Regions from separate parts of the Paenibacillus tritici genome, predicted to be linked through region 4. Evidence: riboswitches for the same ligand, from Rfam matches in the RefSeq annotation. Region 4 holds a riboswitch; each other region holds the start of a gene.
What was found. A riboswitch is a leader RNA that binds a small molecule or an ion and turns the genes downstream of it on or off. The one in region 4 is predicted to bind cyclic di-GMP.
Positions count from the first base shown of each region.

Region 1: another riboswitch for cyclic di-GMP. It lies ahead of KDC22_RS21085 (thiamine pyrophosphate-binding protein); the one in region 4 lies ahead of KDC22_RS02015 (anti-repressor SinI family protein).
Region 2: another riboswitch for cyclic di-GMP. It lies ahead of KDC22_RS02460 (choice-of-anchor A family protein); the one in region 4 lies ahead of KDC22_RS02015 (anti-repressor SinI family protein).
Region 3: another riboswitch for cyclic di-GMP. It lies ahead of KDC22_RS08700 (hypothetical protein); the one in region 4 lies ahead of KDC22_RS02015 (anti-repressor SinI family protein).

Region 1 covers NZ_CP073365.1:4,852,303-4,857,878, forward strand. Annotated here, with positions in the region: gene KDC22_RS21080 (methyl-accepting chemotaxis protein) at 1-910, shown strand, start outside; cyclic di-GMP riboswitch class I at 1,414-1,512, shown strand; gene KDC22_RS21085 (thiamine pyrophosphate-binding protein) at 1,627-3,270, shown strand; gene KDC22_RS21090 (carboxymuconolactone decarboxylase family protein) at 3,320-3,688, shown strand; gene KDC22_RS21095 (hypothetical protein) at 3,795-4,145, shown strand; gene KDC22_RS21100 (3-oxoacyl-[acyl-carrier-protein] synthase III C-terminal domain-containing protein) at 4,262-5,254, shown strand; gene glpK (glycerol kinase GlpK) at 5,351-5,576, opposite strand, start outside.
Region 2 covers NZ_CP073365.1:555,441-561,016, reverse strand. Annotated here, with positions in the region: gene KDC22_RS02465 (alpha/beta hydrolase) at 1-390, opposite strand, end outside; gene KDC22_RS02460 (choice-of-anchor A family protein) at 1,187-4,144, opposite strand; cyclic di-GMP riboswitch class I at 4,233-4,325, opposite strand; gene KDC22_RS02455 (YhjD family protein) at 5,040-5,408, shown strand.
Region 3 covers NZ_CP073365.1:2,067,666-2,073,241, reverse strand. Annotated here, with positions in the region: gene KDC22_RS08730 (hypothetical protein) at 1-97, opposite strand, end outside; gene KDC22_RS08725 (hypothetical protein) at 307-702, opposite strand; gene KDC22_RS08720 (DUF7660 family protein) at 1,077-1,331, opposite strand; gene KDC22_RS08715 (Imm7 family immunity protein) at 1,526-1,933, opposite strand; gene KDC22_RS08710 (hypothetical protein) at 2,281-2,583, opposite strand; one part of gene KDC22_RS08705 (IS630 family transposase) at 2,801-3,240, shown strand; one part of gene KDC22_RS08705 (IS630 family transposase) at 3,239-3,941, shown strand; partial or broken gene KDC22_RS08700 (hypothetical protein) at 4,227-4,495, opposite strand; cyclic di-GMP riboswitch class I at 4,476-4,578, opposite strand; gene KDC22_RS08695 (MFS transporter) at 4,620-5,576, opposite strand, start outside.
Region 4 covers NZ_CP073365.1:446,871-452,446, reverse strand. Annotated here, with positions in the region: gene KDC22_RS02040 (hypothetical protein) at 1-986, shown strand, start outside; gene sipW (signal peptidase I SipW) at 988-1,584, shown strand; gene KDC22_RS02030 (TasA family protein) at 1,685-2,281, shown strand; gene KDC22_RS02025 (TasA family protein) at 2,343-2,933, shown strand; gene KDC22_RS02020 (helix-turn-helix domain-containing protein) at 3,194-3,526, shown strand; gene KDC22_RS02015 (anti-repressor SinI family protein) at 3,639-3,788, opposite strand; cyclic di-GMP riboswitch class I at 3,817-3,901, opposite strand; gene KDC22_RS02010 (2-oxoglutarate dehydrogenase E1 component) at 4,375-5,576, shown strand, end outside.

The DNA of each region.
Region 1 (5,576 bases), 3.3 Mb from region 4:
CCAGATTACCCGCCAGGTGATGGATGCCAGCCGCGGGATTGAAGACAAGAATCAGAACCTGAAGTTTGTAATGGCACAGGTGGCCTCCTCCTCTAATGAGCTGGCACTGGGCGCCAATGAAATCTCAACCGATATCGCCGAGATGACAGAATCCATCAAGGATATTGAAACCAAAGTCTCCAACTATACCAATTCCACCAAAGAAATGAACAAACGCTCCGTACATACGCTGGAATTGGTCGAAAAGGGTCGGCAATCGGTAGATACTCAGGCAGAAGGCATGCGGAAGAATATTCAGGCTACCCAAAAGGTGGCGGATACCATTGAAGCCCTCTCCCAGAATGCCCGCGGGATTACGATGATTACCAAGACGATCACCGAGATTGCGGAACAGACCAATCTATTGTCGCTGAATGCTTCGATTGAAGCAGCCCGTGCAGGCGAGCATGGCCGCGGCTTCGCTGTAGTAGCCCAGGAGGTCCGCAAGCTGGCTGAGGAATCAACCGCTTCGACCAAAGAAGTATTCGGACTGGTCCGCAGCATTGAGGCGGATATCAAGCAGGCCATTGATAACATCGCTATCAACGAAGAGGTTGTTCAGGTACAGAATGAGATGATTACGGAGACGGCCCATATCTTTGCTCAGATCGTACATAGTGTCCAATACATAACCGAGCAGATCTCCTCCTTCTCAGCAGAGAGTGACCTCATGCTGGAGAGCGCACTTAAGATCTCCGGGGCGATTGAGAATATCTCAGCCATTACCCAGGAGACGGCCGCAGGCACGGAAGAGGTATCCGCAGCGATGAATGAACAGATTCACGCCCTGCAATCCGTAGCCGACGAGACGGAGAAGATGACCTCAGCGGTGTTCAATCTGCAAAAAACAATTCATATTTTCAAATTCTAGCATTCCCGAAGAGAGGCACGCCTGCAGAATTTTTTGCGGGAGGTGTCTCTTTTTTCAACAAAATAAAAGATTGTTATGTAATATTCACAAATTGTTGAAATTGTGCATAAGGCCTAAAATACAGCTTTGCACTTCTTTACAATTGATGCTTTATAACCAGATTCCGGCTGTTCATTCGTTTTTCAAGCGTTGTAATTCTTAAGACCTATTGGAGAATACTTCAGCCCTGTAATTCTAAACTATCCATGTCTCTTAGCAGCAATAGACGGATGCAATAAGTCTTTGGACTCAACCCGTACAATTTCAGCGGTTATTGCCTATTTGCATTTTAAGACTTTAGTCTTCCAGACGTACCCATTTTCAAAAGTTTGAAAATCTAAATATTTATCGGTTTTTTGATCTGAATATTCGTCAAATTCCGAGTTTCTTCTCCCAGGGGTTATTGACAAAAGCAGAGCGAGGAATATATTGTAAAGGAAAATTCTCCATTCATTGATTTATAACAACATACCGGGCAAAATTCTCCGAAAGGGAATGACGCAAAGCCATGGATCTACAGTCTCATTTCTATTAGGTGAGATCATGACTGCCAGGTTGCTGAAAAACTGTGAACGCCTGATTTTTGCGTTTTTTATGGTGCTTCGTGCAACAGACCTGTGCTCCTACTTTGAGTACAGGTTTTCTATTGCTGGCATAAACAAATAACAACTTGCGGGGTGGATGTTCTGAAGACAGTTGCAGATTTTATGGCGGAAGCATTACGTAATCTAGGAGTAACCCATTCTTTTGGAATCATAGGCAAATCTATTTGCCCCATCGCTTTGAAACTGGTTGACTATGGTATTGAGTTTATTCCCGGCCGGCATGAGGCGAGCTCGGGTTTTGAAGCCGGCGGTTATGCGCTAAAAACCGGCAGTCTCGGGGTTGCCTTCGGCACCTCCGGTCCGGGCGGAACGAATCTGCTTACCGCAGCAGCACACGCCAAGGCCAATAATCTCCCGGTCCTCTTTATTACCGGGCATCAATCCATTAAGGAGCTAGGCATTCCCCAATGCCAGGACTCCACTTCCTATCTGGCGGATTTGGCTGAAATGTTCAGACCCGCCACCCTCTTCAGCAAGCTGGTTGAACGCGGCGACCATTTCAGCACCATTTTCAATCATGCCCTGTCGATCGCCCTCGGTGACCGCAAAGGCCCCGTCCATCTGTGTATGCCGTTTGATGTCCAGACAGAGCGGCTTGAAGAATGCCGGATTGTTCTGCCGGAACGCAGTAAGCTCGTAAGCTATCAGAACTATGAACGGATTACTTCAGCGATCAATGCTTCAACCAGACCGCTCATCATTGCCGGCAAGGGGGTCAACCGCTCCGGCGCACATCAGGAATTAGTTCAATTCGCCGAGACCTTCAACATTCCTGTGGTTACCTCTCCCGGAGGCAAAGGGGCGATTGCTTATGATCATCCGCTCTACCATGGTCCGGTCGGAGTAGGAGGCTCTACACACGGGGATGAGCTCATGAACAACAGCGATCTGTTTATCGTCATGGGTTCCCGTCTCAGCGATATGACCATCTGTAATCTGAAGCCGGAGAATCACCCGCAGCAGTTAATCCAGTTCGATGTAGATCCGACCTTTGTCGGCAAAATCCTCACCTCACCGACCCTCGCTGTCGGCGGGGATGTACGGGACAACCTGGCGCTATATCTTCAGCTGGTGGACCCCTCAGCGGTAACCAGACATGAATTAGCGGTTCCTAACGATTACAATGATGAGCTGCCCGTGCTGACAGGACTCTCGCTGGCTTCGGTATTGAGCACGATGAGCGATTTGATTCCTTACAACAGCAGCGTGTTTGTTGATGACGGCAGCCATGGCTTCAATGCTGTGAAATGGTTCAATGTGAAGAAGCCCGGCAGTTTTATCTTCGATGCCTACTTTGCCTGTATGGGCAACTCCATTGGCATGGCGATCGGTGCCAAGGTTGCCGCTCCGGAGGAGACAGTCTTCTGCATTACCGGGGACGGCTGTTTTATGATGCTCGGAACTGAAATAAACACAGCTGTTTGCAAGGACATTCCGGTTATTTTCATCGTTGTGAACAATATGCAGTTGGATATGGCCCTCAAAGGGATGGAGAAAACAACCGGCAGAATTGATGGTACGATCTTCGAGGTCCCGGTAGATGCCGTGAAGTTCGCCGAGTCTCTTGGTGCAGCCGGCTTCCGCTGTGAGACTCAGGTCGAGTTCGCCGCTGCGATTAGCGAGGCTGTCGCCCTTAACCGGGTAGCCGTGATCGAGCTGCTGACCGACCGTGATGAAATGCCTCCTACGGCCCATCGCACACTGGATCTCACATAAGCCGTAGTATCATACAGAAGTCCTTAACTTACTATCAGGAGGCAGACGCGTGAACAAGAACATGAACAGCGGACTTGAACATTTCTCTAATCTTTCAGGGGATTATGGGGCCAAAGCCCTAGCACCAATCAAAGAGCATTTTCCGGAATTAGCCGAGTATATCATGGGCAATGCCTATGGTGATATTTTTCAGCGGACCACTATCGGATCGGATTGGAAAGAGATTGCTGTGATCTCTTCGCTGATTACGATGGGTCAGTATGAACAGCTCGGAGTGCATTATGTAATGGCGCTGCGGGTAGGCATGACCGTTGAGCAGATCAAAGGCGTGCTGCTTCATCTCGTCCCTTGTGTGGGGGCTCCACGGGTGATTTCAGCCTTCAATGTCCTGCTGGAGACCCTGGAGGAAGTGAGATAATCATCTGCACGATTTTACAAATTTCGACTTTCAGGTTGCACATTTAAGAATTATCTGGCAATGTTTTTAGGGTATCACCACTTACAATTAGGGAGAGATAAACAACATGGGACAATTTATTTTGAAGACTGACACTGCGAAGAAAGTAATCAATATCGAGCTGGAGGGAACCTTTTCTAACGAGGACGGGCTCAAATCCATACAGGCTTACCAGCAGACCATCAACCCGATTACCCCTGCTGAATATGCACTGGATATCGACTGCCGCAAGCTGAATGTAACCGCACCTGATGTTGTGCCGCTGCTTGAAGGCTGCTTCATCATGTTCAAGTCTGACGGCTTCCAGAAAGTAAGTCTTACACTGGAGAACAACCCGATCCTCAAAATGCAGCTGGCACGCCTGGGCCGCAAAGCGGGACTCGAAAACCTGGAAATCACTTCGACGACACAAGCTTGATTAACTAACTTGATTAACTAAAATTAAACCAAAATCAGCAGCTTGAAACGCATGACTTGGTTCATAACAGCAACTTCATGAGAAGTATCGCTAACCATACTTTTAGGAGGTTTACTATGGCAGGGATTCGCATTAAGGATATTGATATCTACCATCCAGGCAAAAGAATCGGCAATGATTTTTTCATTCAGCATTTTGACTACAAGGGTATTGATATCCGTGGACTGCTGGCTACTCTGGGCCGTGAGAACCGCTACAGCATCGACAGCCCGGATGAGAACTCCCTGACTATGGCTTTTGAAGCCGCGAGCAATGTTCTGGAGAAGACCGGACTTACCGGTCCTGATATTGATCTGATCGCTTACGCAAGCCAGACTCCTGAATATATATTCCCGACGAACTCATTGATGATTCACCGCTTAATTAACGGAGCTTCGCATACGATCTGTATTGACAGCAATGCCAACTGTGCAGGAATGACCGCTTCAGTTGAACAGGTCAGCCGCCAGATGATGGCGAACCCAAGAATCCGCCGCGCCCTGGTCATCGGCTCTGATTACGTTGCACCTCATGCCAATAAGAATGATCCGGTCTATTATGCGAACTTCGGTGATGCTGCTGCCGCGCTCATTCTGGAACGCGATGAGAATGCGGTGGGCTTCATTGACTCCATCTACCAGACGGACACCTGTGTGTACGGTAACTCTCTTTTCCCGGCAGAAGGCTTGGCACAGCTTGGGCGCACCGGTGTCGCTGCAGGAGAGTTCAACGTGAAGTTCATTCCGTTCGATGATTCCATCTGTGTGGACGCCGCTTCTGAATCCATCAACACCTTGCTTAGTAATAACGGAATCGCTCCTGAGTCGGTCAAGGCAGCCTGCTTCTCACAGCTGTCCCTCCCGAACATCAAGGCGGTCTCCGGCAAAACCGGCATTAACCCGGAGGCAGCAGTCTACATCGGCGATGAATTCGGCTACACCTCAACCAGCAGCCCGTTCATTGCCCTCCACAGAGCCGTCACCACCGGACAGCTTGAACGCGGAGACAAGGTCCTCTTCTGGACGGTAGGCGCGGGCTGGCAGAATGTCGCGTTCGTAATGGTGTACTAATCTTCTTCTAATTGAGATATGCAAACGGCCCGCAGCAGATTTCTGCCAGCGGGCCATTTGTGTTAGAGGGTACATTATGATTATCTTGCGTCTGCTTCAGGCTCCGTCCTGCTGCTTGCCTGCGTGCTTCTCCCAGCCCATAGTACGCGATACAGCATCCTGCCAGGCGTTGTAGCGGCGTTCGCGCTCTTCCGGCTCCATCTGCGGTGAGAACACCTTCTCGGCCTTGTTGAAGCTCTCCAGCTGCTCACGGGTCCAGACCCCCGAGGTCAGTCCGGCCAGCAGTGCGGCGCCAAGGGCTGTAGTCTCCGAATAGGTAGTA
Region 2 (5,576 bases), 110 kb from region 4:
ATCCCCATGTCCCCTGGCATCAGGCAACAGTACATTGTATCCCAGATTGTCATAATAGTTTTTGGCGGAGGCCCCCATGTCCTTGGCTTTACCGGAATACCCATGGGCTATAATTACAGTCCGGCCTGCTGCCCGCTCAGATCCGAGGTAATATCCCCGCAGCTTCAGGCCATCTTCCGAAACCAGCTCCACCGTGCGGAAGCTCTGCCGTGACACCCACTCCGCCCCTTCTCCCCACGAAGCACCGGCTACCGGCGGATCGACCTTCAAATCGGGAGTCTTCGCCAGGAATTCCTTGGGCGCGCGCTTAATGGCTACTCCATAAAAATAATAACCGGCATATCCCACACCTCCGGCAGCCACAATCAGAACCGCGAGCAGGTAAAGCATCCACATTAACGTTCCCCCTTCAGTAAGCAAACACTCCATTTCGGGAATGTGATCTCTTGCTTATGATTAATTTGAGCCTAGTATAGCACGGGATGAAGTTAACTAAAAATACAGCCCGCAGCCCCCGCAAGTCTTCCCTCCCCACATACTCAGCAAATCCCCCTTACTCTATAAGACTCTTCAAGGCTCTTCAAAGCTCTTCAAGCTCTTCCGACAAACAAGTGGACAAACGTACTTTAATTCATCCATTTCTAACGTTTACAGGCAAGCAAGTGGAAAAACAGCATCTGCTATTGTTAGTTTGGCCCATTTTTACTGACTTGAGATGATTTAAGTGCTGTTTATCCATCTGCTGTCCCGCCGGGGTTAATTTATTCATCAGCAGTTGGACAAAATCCACCTATTAGCCGCTGTCCGCTCCCTATAGCAGGCTGGCTTTTCTCTGTATCCTATTGGATTCGGTTTTCCACATACATTTGCCTACTCACCTTCTCGCCAGCATGTTGTATTCGTTTTTTCGATTACATTCGGCCTACGCGGCGCTCACAGTCCAATTGTGTTCGGTTTTCCGATTAAAATTTGTTAAATAGATGAACAGACGACGTTCTGTTTTTAGGCGCGCTGCACATTTTCATGCTGGAGTTGTGCCTTGAAACATGTTTGTTTTCGCACACAGACGAAAATTAAAATCTCCTAAACAACAGCAAAGAGCTGCTTCCAGGAGAACGTCCTCTCCCAAAGCAGCTCTTGTCAAAATACTGGGTCATTGCTTTGTATTAATCTCAGTACGGATCACTCACTTGCGTTTGCCGTTTCTGGCGGTTCTTCTAAGAATCAAGCCCAGACCGGCAAGTGCTAAACCGGCAAAATAATATGGCGCAGGGCTGGATTCACCTGTCTTCGGCAGAACTCCATCCGCAGGCACACCGCCTAGAGGAACTTCCTCATCAACAATGATTACATCCGCCGGTACCGCTGACGGAGTTGGCTCCGGTGTCGCGGCTACTGGAGCAACCGCTACAGCCGGTGTCGGCGCTGGTGTTGGTGCCAGCGTTGCTGCTGGAGTTGCTACAGGTCCTAGCGGCAGTGGATCTTCATCAATAGCCACCTCATCAATAGCCACATCATTGCTTACGATGAATCCGATAATCGGAGTCGGCGTTGGCACTGGAGGGAAACTAAATGGCGGCGATGTAGGTGCTGGTGTCGATGCTGATGTTGGATCTGGTGTCGGCGTTGGCGTCGGTGTTGGATCTGGTGTCGGCGTTGGTGTCGACGTTGGATCTGGTGTCGGCGTTGGCGTCGACGTTGGATCTGGTGTCGGCGTTGGCGTCGATGTTGGATCTGGTGTCGGCGTTGGCGTCGATGTTGGATCTGGTGTCGGCGTTGGCGTCGATGTTGGATCTGGTGTCGGCGTTGGCGTCGATGTTGGGTCTGGTGTCGGCGTTGGCGTCGATGTTGGATCTGGTGTCGGCGTTGGCTCTGTCGTTGGCGTCGGTGTTGGCTCTACCGTCGGCGTCGGTGTTGGCTCTACCGTCGGTGTTGGTGTCGGTACTGCCGTCGGCGTTGGCTCTACCGTTGGCGTTGGTGTTGGTACTGCCGTTGGCGTCGGTGTTGGCTCTGCCGTTGGTGTTGGCTCTACCGTCGGCGTTGGTGTCGGTGCTGCCGTCGGTGTTGGTGTCGGCTCTGGTGTCGGTGCTGCCGTTGGTGTTGGCTCTACCGTTGGCGTTGGTGTTGGTACTGCCGTTGGCGTCGGTGTTGGCTCTGCCGTTGGTGTTGGCTCTACCGTCGGCGTTGGTGTCGGTGCTGCCGTCGGTGTTGGTGTCGGCTCTGGTGTCGGCGTCGGTGTTGGTACTGCCGTTGGCGTCGGTGTTGGCTCTTCCGTTGGTGTCGGTGTTGCCGTCGGTGTTGGTGTCGGCTCTACCGTCGGCTCTGGTGTCGGTGCTGCCGTTGGTGTTGGTGTCGGCTCTACCGTCGGCGTTGGTGTTGGTACTGCCGTTGGCGTCGGTGTTGGTACTGCCGTTGGTGTCGGTGTTGACACTGCCGTTGGCGTTGGTGTTGGTACTGCCGTCGGCGTTGGTGTTGGCTCTTCCGTCGGCGTTGGCGTCGGCGTCAGTGTTGGTACTGCCGTCGGCGTCGGTGTCGGCGCTTCCGTTGGTGTCGGTGTTGGCTCTACCGTCGGTGTTGGTGTCGGCTCGGCAGTCGGTGTTGGCGTTGGTGCTGCCGTCGGCGTCGGTGTTGGTACTGCCGTTGGTGTCGGTGTTGACACTGCCGTCGGCGTCGGTGTTGGTACTGCCGTTGGTGTCGGTGTTGACACTGCCGTCGGCGTCGGTGTTGGTACTGCCGTTGGTGTCGGTGTTGACACTGCCGTCGGCGTCGGTGTTGGTACTGCCGTTGGCGTTGGCTTCACTGTCGGTGTTGGCGTTGGCTTCACCGTCGGTGTTGGCGTTGGCTTCACCGTCGGCGTTGGCGTCGGTTTCACTGTCGGTGTTGGCGTCGGCTTCACCGTCGGCGTTGGCGTCGGCTTCACTGTCGGTGTTGGCGTTGGCTTCACTGTCGGTGTTGGCGTCGGCTTCACCGTCGGCGTCGGCTTCACTGTTGGTGTCGGCGTCGGCTTCACCGTAGGCGTTGGCGTTGGCTTCACCGTCGGTATTGGCGTCGGGGTGCACTTAGGTGTCGGTGACGGTTTTACTGTCGGCGTAGGCTTCACTGTTGGTGTCGGTGTTACCGTCGGCGTAGGCTTCACTGTTGGTGTCGGTGTTACCGTCGGCGTAGGTTTCACTGTTGGTGTCGGTGTTACCGTCGGTGTTGGCTTCACTGTCGGTGTCGGTGTTACCGTCGGTGTTGGGCTAGGCGTTGGCGTTACTGTCGGCGTTGGACTCGGCGGCGGTCCCTCTCCCTCGTACATTCCAAGGTGCAGCTCTACTCCGCCGCTAAAAGATTGTGCAATTAGAGTCCCGTACAGCTCCGCTCCGGAATAATGGACATCCGCGTTAGGAGCGAGTATCGTCCCAAAAAAGGATGTATACGCGATATCCACCTTTGTCGCTTCGTAGAAATTGAATAATACCTGGCTTGCTCTGCCGTTATTCATTGCAAAGCTTGGCACATTGACTGTAGATCCGCTTATATTAATAATCAATGTGGCATTCCCGGCAATGTTAAATTGAATATGATTTGTAGTTGCCAGCGTGGCAGCATCCAGATGAACCACATTGAAGCGGTCCGGTGCATTGATGGTAAGTCCTCCGTAATGATTATTACCAACCTCATTGGTACTGGACAATGCCCCGTATTCTGCGGAACGCGAGATCAGATACTGCCTCTCTGCTGCAAAATCAATCGGGCTGCCCTGCTTCTTCGTGCCCTTGATGTTAACGCTAGGCTCATTGGCTGAAATGCTGTCCCCATAGACCACGTTTCCGTAGATTTCTCCGCTGCCCGAATGTGTAAATTTCCTGCCGGCGACGAGAACATCCGTAGGTGTTGAATTCCTGTATGCCCTGGCCACTCCGTACCCACCGGAGAGAGTAATATCCCCCGCTGCTGCCAGGCGGCCTTCAATCTGATCATTACCTTGTGCGAAATCTCCGAATAGAAAAGCATTAAAATTGCCTGCAACTCCCAAAACCGCTGTAGGGTTATAAGGCACACCCGAAGCTGCCCTTACCTCCGTCCCCCAAGAAAAGGCGCTAGATAAGGTCATGATGCCCGCCAGAAAGACAGCGGCTGTTCTCCGCACTCTAGTTCTCAATAGTCCACACCTCCTATTTAACTATTAACTATTCTATGAATCTGCCGCATAACTATAACAAAAAAAGACCGCCAAGAAGGGTTAGCTTCACGGCGGCCGGACGACCTTAGCCTCAACTTAAGGGGCGGTAGATTCCTGACTTTGCGTCCCGCTCTTTCGAAACGGTTTGCGTTTGTACATGATTTCGATATGAAATTGATAGTTGCTTATGTATTATCGTTGTTGAGTCTATGACATTTGTTACTTTTGTACTAATTTCAGTTTATCCGGTCTCCAGTCCTATTGTCAATCCTTTTCCAATATATTTTTAGCTACTCCCTCGAAAATAATTCTCTCCAACCCCTTGTCCCCCAAGGGCTAAGGCCTCACTACCCTTTTCTGCGCCTGCCGAAAAAATCCAAGAAATCAGACCCTAACCGCAGTACTTGTAGCTTATCCTCTATAATTATATTAATTTTTATTATTAAAATTTGATACATATGTCCTATTTATCATTCTATTTGTATATATAATTACAGTCTATTCCTTTCGGTATGTAATATTACCTATTTATGGATTACTATAAACCCAAAAAACAGGTGTCACCCAATTATGGACAACACCCGTTTAAGCAACCCCCAGCAGTTGAACCCAGCCAATGATCGACACCCATAGAGGAACACTTAGAATGAACCCGAATACCAAACCGCGGCGGAGACTTCCTTCATGACTCATTGCCATTCTCCTTTGAACTGATTTTTTAATCTTTATTATTTCAATTTTAATATAAAATAATTCTTTATATTTTATTGTGAATTATGTCACATAGTTAGCCTGAGTTTATAAATTTCGTTGATTATTCTTTGCACTTTGAGTTACAATGCGAATATATGTTCTTGCCAAGGGGTTGAGAGGGATGCAGAGAGCAGAGAGCCAGGACAACCTGCTGGTCAAATCCTATATTTTGCTGCCGCTTATTATATCCGCCTTTGAACGCGATGCTTCCGTGATGTCATCCGAGCTGCGCACGCCCGCGCCTTATCTGGAGGTGATTCAGAGTGCCGTCCATGCCGCAACTGCCGATCTGCGGGAGGTCCGTGCCGGGATGCGGGCCCGTGGTCTGAGGGTCTATGAACAGCAGCGGCTGGAGATTGGGGTGGAAGCCAAATTCGTCTGCAGGGGTTATCATGAGCGGATGCTGCTGCTGGATGATGTGATTGCCGCCCAAGCCACCCTGCATATGCGCAGCTACCTGGGGATGGAGAAGAGGATTGCAATTTGGTAGCCAAAGAAGTCCTGCCGCAAGCGGCAGGACTTTTGAATCGAGCGAACCCCGGATGCCAATTACATTAACACCGTCCAGTACCCTAACGTACCACAAATAACCGCAAAAGCTACAGGATACAGAATCCTACGACTTACCTGATCCTTAAACACAATAAACAAACAAAGC
Region 3 (5,576 bases), 1.6 Mb from region 4:
GATTGTTTACCAAAAGTTCAAAAGCCTCTGTAGCTAAAACATATACGAGTTGACCATCAATCTTTTGTTGAGTAATTAAATTATTATTTAGGTTCACTTTGGTGTAAACCCTCCTGCACCAAATTTTTTGTCCAGTTTTGAAAGAATGACTGACTCATCGCTTTGAGAAGTACTTAACGATAATTCTTTTTTAAATGAGAAGACTTAATACGGATAAAACATAGGTTAAATGACCTTCTTGGGTGGGTACTACCAGTCTCTGTCCAAGAAGGTCAAAAAAGCCTGAGCTATGTATCCACTATAGAATTACAGTTTTAATGAGTCCTTCAATTCCTTATACTCATCTGTCGTTAATTCATTTACAGTTACATGAGTGATATAATTCTCATAATTAACACCAATGCTTGTTCTTCCAAATCTGACTAATGTATGGCATTCATTTATTTCACCACTGATGATTGTTGTTGCTTCTTTTCCCAAACACACTTGAAAATCACTGATGTAATCATATATTCTTTTCTCAGGAATGATGCTTAAATCAAAAACAGGAGTAGCATCAACTAATTTTTTATTCTTAATAATTACGTCACTTAATACTGCATTCTTAACGGCCGTTAATGTTAGATTTTTAAGTACCCCTGTTCTTGAGACTATTCCAACCTCAATTAACGATCTTTCTATATCTCCTGTTCTCCAATACACAGTTTCTTCGTTTGCACATGAATTCTTAATTATTTCCTATCTCAATACTAAAAGGGACGTAATAGTCAAACTCAGTATGGCACTCTTTACTCTCTTGTAGATTGCATAGTTTCAACAAGTACATATTTTTCCCCTATCCTAATTTATTTTTCAGGGTTATACCTAGCGTGTGGGGCTGAAAGCTCCAACTACTTACTGAGGCGGTCATTATACCACCAGATTATCCTTACACAATAAAGATCGTAACTACTGTCGAATTCGTTGAATACTTCCTTGTAAAAACGGTTCAGATACAGCCTCGCAATATAGTATCGAACTATCCTATACGGGTATTACATGGGTTATATGTGTTACTGGTTGAATGATGTATTCATTTATTCATACAACTTCCCGACATAAAATAAATGCGCAAGAAAGTTCCAATCTATATTTTGAGGTATTGGTAAATTATTATTTTCATAATAACCTTCCATATCCTCTACCCAAGACTTTATTCCTTCAAGAAAACTCTCAATGTCTCTATTTTCCCAATCACCAGGGTTTGATTTGAAATCATTAACTAATACACCAATAAATTCCGAAAATTGATCTTTGTCACTGACTTTTTTTATTTCTTTATATAATTCCATGTTCTCCTCCTACTTTATCTTGAGATTATTTCCATCGCCCATTTTTTTCGTTACTGTTCCGGAATGCTGCGAACTTAACTAGCGCGAAATCTTTTTTCGCTGCGACTCTAAATCATTACTCATTATAATTGGTAGCACCAACAGATAGAAAAACCTTGAAAGGCACGAAGCCGATCAAGGTATGAAGAGGAACATTATTCGTTATCTTCCACTCCCGGAACAAACGGAGATAAAAACTCATCTTCTTTTAGTTGAATATTACCACGGGCTAAAACGAATACTCTAAAGTTATTTTCATACCCTTCAGTATCTTCATCGTCCCTTGTATAAAGAACTCCGTAAGAACCTGATGAATTATCTGCGATAAATTGATATAGCTTAATTACTTCCTCCGCCTCGGAAGTTTTACGATTCAAGAAGCCACCTACAGAAAGATGATAATTACCATTTGCAGGATAAACTTCTAGAAGTCCACTACTCCAATTTAACTCTGAAATGAATCTCTGTATTTTTTTCACAATCGAATCTAAATTACCTGCATCAGCTTCTGTAGTTGTCTCATGAATTGTAGCCCAACCGTGAAATTCGTATATTATTCTCACCTACTTCAAGGTTTTATATCAATTAAACCATCAATTCCATAACCGATTGAGCAAGTTGCCCTTCAAAATGGTAGTAAACCCTTCTTTCATTTAGATTGAGCAACATATTGGTTAATAATGTGCCCGTAGATAATACAGCCCCTTCTCCCCATCATAATACTCTCCGGCGTAACGGATGGATTCCGAATAGCTCTCTATGCTTAAAAAACTTCGGTTATGGTTGTTAGAAGTTAAGGAAGAGTGAAAAGTTAGAATTCTTCTAGTGAAACAGCTTCTATAGAACTGCAATAAAACTCAATAAAATTATAGCCATCATTCTCTCCATACCCACTGTCATCATGAACATGTTATCGTTTACATATTTCCCAACCTAACTCTTTTTTATCATGTACTATCAAACTTTTATTCAAATAAAGATTTGTTATTTTTCTTACACTTAGGTCTGAAACATTATAGTACTTAATTTTCATTTTGAATCTCCGACCTGTTTTAATAACCACAATATGAAACAAAAGAGTTAATAGAGTTATATTATGCTCTTTATAATCATAGTCCACAGTATAATTAATTCCGATTATTTCCTTAAATGTCCAGGCACCAAGAACATTTAAATTATCTGTAACAACCTCAAAGTTTTTTATAACATTCAACTGACGTTCCTCCCTTCTCTACCAATAAGTTTGAAAATCTCAAAGCCAAGAACCTCAGCGTAACCCACCAAATTATAAGGTTCATCTTCTATGTTCTCATACCTAAAGGTTGGGATGTTTAGCCCTTCCTTTAAATTTAAGCCTAGTAGAGCATCAGATTTAAAATAGTTAAAATATGGTGAATGTGATATAGTCGAGATAAAAAGAGGTGTCGACTATGAGAAACCGTGAATATACCGTTTGCTTAACCGCAAATCAGCAGAATGAATTAGTGGAGATTTGCTCAAAAGGAAAGGTGGCCGCACGATCTCTTCGGCGAGCCCAAATTCTGTTGTGGGCAGATGAGAATCGACTGGACGGAAAACTTACAGATGTAGAAATTGCCAAGCAGCTACACATCCATACGAACACCGTATATCTGGTGCGCAAGTCCTTTGCAGTGAACGGAATGCAGGCGGCGCTTGAACGAAAAAAGAGACTGACTCCGCCCAATCCTCCAAAAGTGACTGGCGAATTGGAGGCGAGAATCATCGCGCTCAGTTGCAGTACACCACCGGTGGGAAGAAGTCGGTGGACCCTTCGGCTGTTGGCAGATAAGACCGTAGAACTGGGGTACATTGACAGCATTTCGTACGACACGGTCGATCGGATTTTAAAAAAACGAACTCAAACCCCATCTTCGTAAATGTTGGTGTATCCCGCCAAAGCAGAATGCGGCGTTTGTGGCAGCCATGGAAGATGTGCTAGAGGTCTACCATTTGCCCTACAATAGAGAATGTCCTGTCATTTGCATGGATGAGAAACCCTTCCAACTGCTGGATGATAGGCGCAACCCCATTCCGATGAAACCAGCCAAGCCATTGCGAGAAGATTCCGAATACGTACGCCATGGAACCTGTAGTATCTTTATTTTCACAGAACCACTTGCAGGCTGGCGGCATGTCAGCGTTCGTCCACGACGTACCAAAATCGAATGGGCGGAGCAAGTTCGGGAACTTTTGGACGTTCATTACCCGAGCGCACCGACCCTTCGTTTGGTGATGGACAATTTAAACACACATTCCATTGCCTCGTTATATGAAGCTTTTGAACCCGAGACGGCGCTGCGTCTAGCCAAACGGCTCGAGATCCACTACACGCCTAAACATGGCAGCTGGCTAAACATTGCTGAAATTGAGCTGAGCGTCATGACAAGCCAATGTTTAGACAGACGGATTCCCTCTATGGAAGAGCTCTCCAGCGAACTAACCGAATGGGAATCGACTCGAAACGCTGTTCAAAAAGGAGTGGATTGGCAATTCACTACGGAAGATGCACGAGTCAAACTCAAAAGGTTATATCCACAGTTTAAAGACTGATGAGCTACTAGCTCATCTAAAGTGCCTTCATATTGAATAAACACCAATGATTGTGCACCAAATACTTTATCCGAAATCTCCATTGCAACCTCCTATTTACTTAATGGTTTAAATTTGATTAAGAAAGCGTACTGGAGCTATTCGACAACATCCTCTGCATAGTCTGCTGCCCTACTTCTAAAACCTATTTGATATAACCGAATAGTGTTATTTAAACCTCGATCAGCATTATTGGTTGCTCTTAAAACCTCGAAAGGCGCGAAGCCAATCAAGGTTAGAATAGCATTATGATTCAAAAGTAGTTCTGTCAGAAAACTGTCCACCTTCATTATACAAACACCTGGCCAATCTTTGTGCTGCTCTATCGAAATAAAATTTCGATTCATTATTAGCATTTTGAACTGCTCAATTTCTTGGATAGTTTCTCTTTCTTTATTTAATTCAATTTTCCCCATTACTTGTTCATTCGGTCCGAATCGGTAAACGACCTTTTCATCATCCTCAAATTCAATAGGCACGCCAAAAACCACTGGAAAAAGCGGCCCGGCTACCATTCACAGATCAGCTGTTACTGTCCTGTGCGTAAGGCCCGTGGCTTTGCGTCCCTGACTTTCGTGCAGGTTTGCCTTTGTAGTTCGAATGGTTATGATCAGACCATATTGTACTTTTTGTTAACATTTAATGCAGCAACCGCCGCAGCACCAGCCAGCTTCCCAGCGGCGCTGCACCCAGCAGCAGCATGAGCAGGGTAATCGTCTGCGGAGACTGATTGACCGACAGCACAGCGATGAACACCAGCAGGCCAAGGAGCCGGCCGCTCATCAGGCTAAGCTCCCTCAGCACAACCAGCTCCACCCGTTTACCGGCACTCTCCTCAGAGACGCCCATCAGGTCGAAGCTGGTAGAAACCATCGGCAGCATATAGAGCGGAAGGCACAGTGAGGTGCCGATCCCCATGATCAGCAGCGTGGTGTAATTCACCTTCCACAGCAGCGGCAGGACGAAGGCTGCCAGCAGCAGACTGCCCGCCAGCATTCCGCCGAGACGGGCCCGGGGCTTGAACCATCTGCCTGCGGTGTAATAGCTGATCAGCGATACGGCGGAGGTAAGCAGCGCGAACTGCCCCAGCTTGCTCTCCTCCCGGGCCGCAATGTAGACCAGCAGTCCGATCAGGAATGAGAATACGCCCTCCCGGATGCCCTGGAACAATAGCGCGGCCGCAGCGGGCCTCCAGGGGCTATCCCGGCGGCTAAGCTCGCGCCATGGCTCCAGCCAGAGGTAGGCTCCGCCGCGCGGCCGCTTGTGCAGACCGAAGCTGAGCACAGCCGCCACCCCATAAATACAGAGTGACAGGATAAATACGATGCGGTACCCTCGCCCGCCCTGCCAATAGGAGATCATCCAGCCGGAGACCCACGGGCCTACAATCCCTGTCAGCGAACCCAGCAGCCCCATCCAGCCGTTATAGAAATCGCGGTTCCTAGCATCGGTAATCTCGAAGAAGACAATATTGAAGGCCAGCCAGTAGAACCCGATCGCAAGCCCGAGAATCAAGCCCAGCGGCCAGATATAATGCACAGCGTCCCCGCGCAGCCACAGCACCAGCAAATAAAAAAAGCCCGAAACGGCAATTCC
Region 4 (5,576 bases):
TGGATGAGCTGGATCAGGCTACCGGTGAAATCTCGGCGCAACTTCTTCAGGCCAGCAGCGAAATTGCCGCACTGGGGACAAAGCTCAGCTTCAACGGGACGGTCTGGCAGCAAATTCTGCAGGAAATTGGCAGCGCAGCGGCCATTCTGCAACAACTCGGAGGATATATAGTGAACCTTGAACCCAACTGCCTGGAAATCCGTGACGCCCAGTTCTTCGAGCAGATGCAGGAGAACCTGCATTTAAGCGGGATTTTGTCGGAGTCGCTGACAGATACATTAACCGGAATCGTGAATTATCTCAGTACCATTCATGATATCGGCGGATCATTGCCAACCGGCAATCCGGATCGCGTACTTCTCCGGGAAGCAACCTACGGATTCCCTGCGGAAGAGCCTGTTCTCTCATTAATCACCCAAGCCTACAATGCAGGTACGGCGTTATCTCCCGAGCTACAGGCAACTTACGGGCAGTTCGGCACAGAATTGACAGCCGCCAAGGATAACCTCTCTTCCACCGTCAGCACCCTACAGGAACGGCTGGCTGAGATTGCTGAAGCCAAGACGGCCCTTCTGGACAAAGCCAAGGCAGTGAAGGAGGAAGATGAGCGGCTGGCACTTGAAAAAGCCAAAGCGGAGGAAGCTGCCGCCGAAGCCCGGAGGCTCGCAGAGGAGCAGGCTAAGAATACCCCGCGTGTATCTGCTGCGCCAGATGGGAACCCATCAGTAGGAGAACCTCCACTTCCAGCGGCGTCGCCGGAAGCAGAGTTTACCGCTCCGACGATCGTTCCGGCTGTTACTCCGGCGGTTAATCCATCAACCACTTCGGCGCCTGAGACCCTTCTCCCGGAAGCCAATCCGGCGGATCAGCCCGATAAGGAACTCAACGGCAGTGTCCCAGACAGCGGGCAGCCTGCAACAGCAGTTGCAGCTGCAGCCACAGCTACCCCGTCTCCCGAATCCGATACCAGCAAAGGCGGCGAATAATATGCGCATCCAAAAAATAGCCAGCACAATAGCTTCCACACTAATATTGATGGTTTTTCTGGTACTGATCACAGCCGTGGTGATCTCCAAAGCCTCCGGCGGTGAACCCTCATTCTTCGGCTATCAGATCAAGACGGTATTATCCGGCTCCATGGAGCCTGGAATCCAGACCGGCTCCGTTATAGCCATTAAGCCGGGAGGAGATATGACCCGGTTCCAGAAGGGCGATGTCATTACTTTTACGAATCCGGATAACATTCTGATTACCCACCGCGTTGTCGAAGCAGAACTGAACAGTGCTCTGGGGGAAGCCAGCTATACCACCAAGGGCGACAATAACGATGCAGCCGATTCCGCAGCAGTCAGCTCTACGAATGTAGTGGGCCAATATGCGGGCGTAACTATCCCCTATGTCGGCTATGCCATGAACTTCGCTGTGTCCAAAGCCGGCAGTGTAGTGCTGATGATCATCCCTGGATTGCTCCTGCTCCTCTATGCCCTGTATTCTTCCTGGAAGGCCGTGGCGGCACTGGAGAACAAGAATGCGCAACCGGGCGGGACCAGCGGGCCTGACCCCCTGTCCGACCTTATACCCTGAACCGATTGTCCTCTCCCGTTTACGAAACGCGGAGCCACAATATAGTCTCCCGGAAGCACAGGCTATGCACCACACAGAACCATAAGAGAGGGATGAACAAATGAACGTCAAAAAAACATTAGGTCTCGGCGTTGTATCGGCAGCCTTAGGATTAACCCTGGTCGGCGGGGGTACCTTCGCTTACTTCAGCAGCACATCCACCACCTCAGCTTCTTTTAACAACGGAACTTTATCACTGAAATCAGACCCCTCCGTCATTGTTAATCTCAGCAACCTCAAGCCGGGAGACTCCATTCTAAGAGATTTCAAATTGAAAAATGACGGGACGCTCAATATTCCCAAGGTGATCCTGCGCACCTCCTCTCTTATTACAGATGCCCAGGGAGACAACGGCTCGCATAATTTCAAGGATGATATTATTGTGACCTTCCTCGTCAACAAGGATAAAAAAGAATCGCCGCTTCTAGTCATCTCCCTGGCTGATCTGGAGAATCAGAGTCCCGATCTGGTAGCCCGGGGAATTGTCGGTGCTATCCTGGGCGGTGAGAAGTCCGGCATTAAGGCGGGCACCTCGGATAACCTGACCATCCAATTCGCCTTCAAGGAAACCCTGCAGCCGCAGAACTACTATCAGGGCGATACGCTGGCCTTGACCTTGAATTTCGAAGCTAACCAGGAAGCAGGCTCCCTGAAGTAAGACACAGCCAGTGAATTCCTAATGACCAATATCAATAATATAACCGAGGAGGAAATGAATAATGGGTATCAAAAAAACGTTGGGTCTTGGCGTAGCATCGGCAGCACTGGGGTTGTCTTTAATCGGAGGGGGGACCTTCGCTTACTTCAGCTCCACTACAACCAGCACGGCAACCTTCGCCGCAGGCACGCTGAAGCTCGGCTCTTCCTTCAATACACCGGTAGCCCTGACGAATCTGAAGCCGGGAGACTACACCGTCCGCACCTTCACCTTATCGAATGACGGCACACTGGATATCAAATTCCTCAAGCTTGCCACCAGTTACACCGTGACCGATTCGCTGGGGGATAACGCCGGACAGGATCTCGGAGACCACTTCAAGGTTAAGCTCCTCAAGGATACTTATACCGGCGGCTCCACCAGCGGATATGTCCTCTCCGAAGTCTCCCTGAAGAATCTGAAGAATATCGCCAGCTACGACCTCGTAGCCATGGGGGCAGTACCCGGGGGCATTGCCGCCGCCCAGTCCAAAACCTTCAAGGTAGCCTTTGAATTCGTGGACAACAGCCAGGATCAGAACATCTTCCAGGGCGACAGCTTATCCCTGAACTGGACATTCGATGCGCTGCAGGGTCTGGGAGAAACCAAGTAACCCGGAGCCTTCTATATCCAAACGGCATATCCTCCCTCATCCGGGCGGGGTATGCCGTTTTGTCGCGCTCCCTTCTCTGTTCAATGACTTTTGTTCGTTTTACAGATTTTTGTTATACTGACAAGTGAAAACGGCTTTGCCGTCCTTCTAAGGGGCGGTACCGTTACAGCGAGAAAGATAAGGATAATGTATAGCGCGAAGCATATAAATTCTTATCTTTTAACAAAAGTACGGAGGGCGTTGTAATCGTGTCAGATACTATGGGAAGCCGCATCCACAGGCTCCGGCTGGAGAAGGGGTATTCTTTGTCCGAGCTTGCGGATAAGGCTGATGTGGCGAAATCATACCTCAGTAATGTGGAACGGAATATCCAATCCAACCCCTCCATTCAATTTATCGAAAAAATTGCCGATGCGCTTCAGGTATCCGTTCACGCATTACTGTATGGCGGACATGCGGAGACTGAAGAACCGGCGCTGGATGGAGAATGGTTCCGGTTGGTACAGGAAGCGATGGCCTCAGGAATAAGCAAACGTGAATTCAAGGAATTTCTCGATTACCAGAAATGGCGTATGGATCAAAAGGACAATTAAAGACGTTGAAGCTGGCGGAGCAGGTCTCCAGCCCTGCCGGGACACAGAAAAGGACACAGCGACCGGTTCGCTGTGCCCTTTTCTGTATGTATCCGTACAATAAGTGACCGTCCTACATCGCCTGGAGCGCCTTCTCGCTGAAAAACCGGCGGATTTCCTCCGCCTGAATACCCGCCTGCTTGGCAGACATCAGCAAGTACACCCATTCTAAATCCAGATCAACTGCCTGCAGCTCGTCATTCCCCTGGTTGGACATATCCAAGAAATCTCCTCCTAGAATTTTCGCGTCCCCAGGCAGTCCGGCCATCATAGTATTTCTACTTTAGATCCGAGACTTTGTGCCCCTGTCTTTCGGCAGGTTTACCCTTTACTGGACCCTTTCCGTGAAAGGATCTGGCAAGAATCGTTGAAAGCGTTCTCCGCAATAACATTATACAAGATCTTATGCGAATAGTGTGTCGTTTTCTGGAATTTTTTTATGTTAAATAGTGAGGAACCTTAGCTGAAATTGCCAGTGGCTTGTATAAATATTTCCATTTCCAAGTTCAAACGATCCATATTAGGTTTAATATACTAGAGGGCACTAGATCCGTTCCGTAATCATAATATAGAAATATAGAAACAATTACCCATTTCCAAAATATACAAACCTCTAAATTATGATTGTTCTGTATGAATACTGTAATGAATCATGCCGTTTTGCGAACGGATTGCACGAAAGTATGAATTGATTACCCCGCTGGAAAGTAGCACAATAAGATGAGAATGAAACCGCAAACATTTGCAGCTCCGCCAAGTGGCACACCTGTATGCCACGCGCTGAGTTTATCCGTTAGGAGGACCTATTCATGGCAGTCAAAGAGCCCTATAACGCAACTGTATGGAACAAATATTACGGCCCCAATCTGGGCTACATCCAAGAGCAGTATGAGCAGTTTGTCAAGGACCCCTCTTCTGTTGAACAACATTACCGCGATCTCTTCACTGTATCCGGCCCCCCTCCTCTGGCTCCAGACGCCGAGAGGGTTCCAGGGCCTGCAGTTTCAGCGGATGCCGACTGGCTCAAGAAGGCTGTCAAGGCCTCGAAGCTGATCGCTAATATTCGTATATATGGCCATATGGCCGCTAACATCGACCCGCTGGAGCGCAGCAGTAATCCGATGGCCAAATGGCTGGAGCTGGAGACTTATGAGCTCACCCGCGAGGATCTGAATGCCCTGCCCGCTTCGCTAATCTGGGATAATGCCCCTGCGGATGTGCATACCGCTATGGATGCTGTCCACAGAATGCGGCAGGCCTACACACAGACCATTGCCTATGAATTCGGGCATGTCCACGATGAGAGTGAGCTGCGCTGGCTCAACAGCCAGGCGGAATCCATGACTTCCCCGGCCCCGCTCAACAATACGGAGCGTAAGGAGCTGCTGAAGCGCCTGGTTCAGGTAGAGCATTTCGAGACCTTCCTGCATAAGACTTTTGTCGGCCAGAAGCGGTTCAGTCTGGAGGGCAATGACGCCCTCGTGCCTATGCTGGACGAGATTGTGCGGGCAGCCGCGCATGACGGCGCGGAGCATATTCTGATGGGCATGGCGCACCGCGGAAGACTCAACGTACTGGCCCATATTCTGGGCAAGCCTTATGATATTATTTTCTCGGAGTTCCATCATTCGCCGAACAAGGAGCTGTTCCCTTCCGAAGGCTCAATGGGTGTCACCTACGGCTGGAGCGGCGATGTGAAGTATCACCTCGGGGCTGACCGTGCTGTCCGCGAAGGCGAAACCGTACGCACCCGGATCACGCTTGCCAATAACCCGAGCCATCTCGAATTCGTCAATCCGGTAGTAGAAGGCTTCACGCGTGCCGCCCAGGAAGAACGGAATGCACCGGGCCTGCCGAAGCTGAATACGAGCAAGGCGATGGCTGTGCTGATGCACGGCGATGCTGCCTTCCCGGGTGAAGGTATCGTTGCAGAGACTCTTAATATCGGCAAATTGCAGGGTTATCAGAATGGCGGTACCGTGCATATTATCGTCAATAACCGTATCGGCTT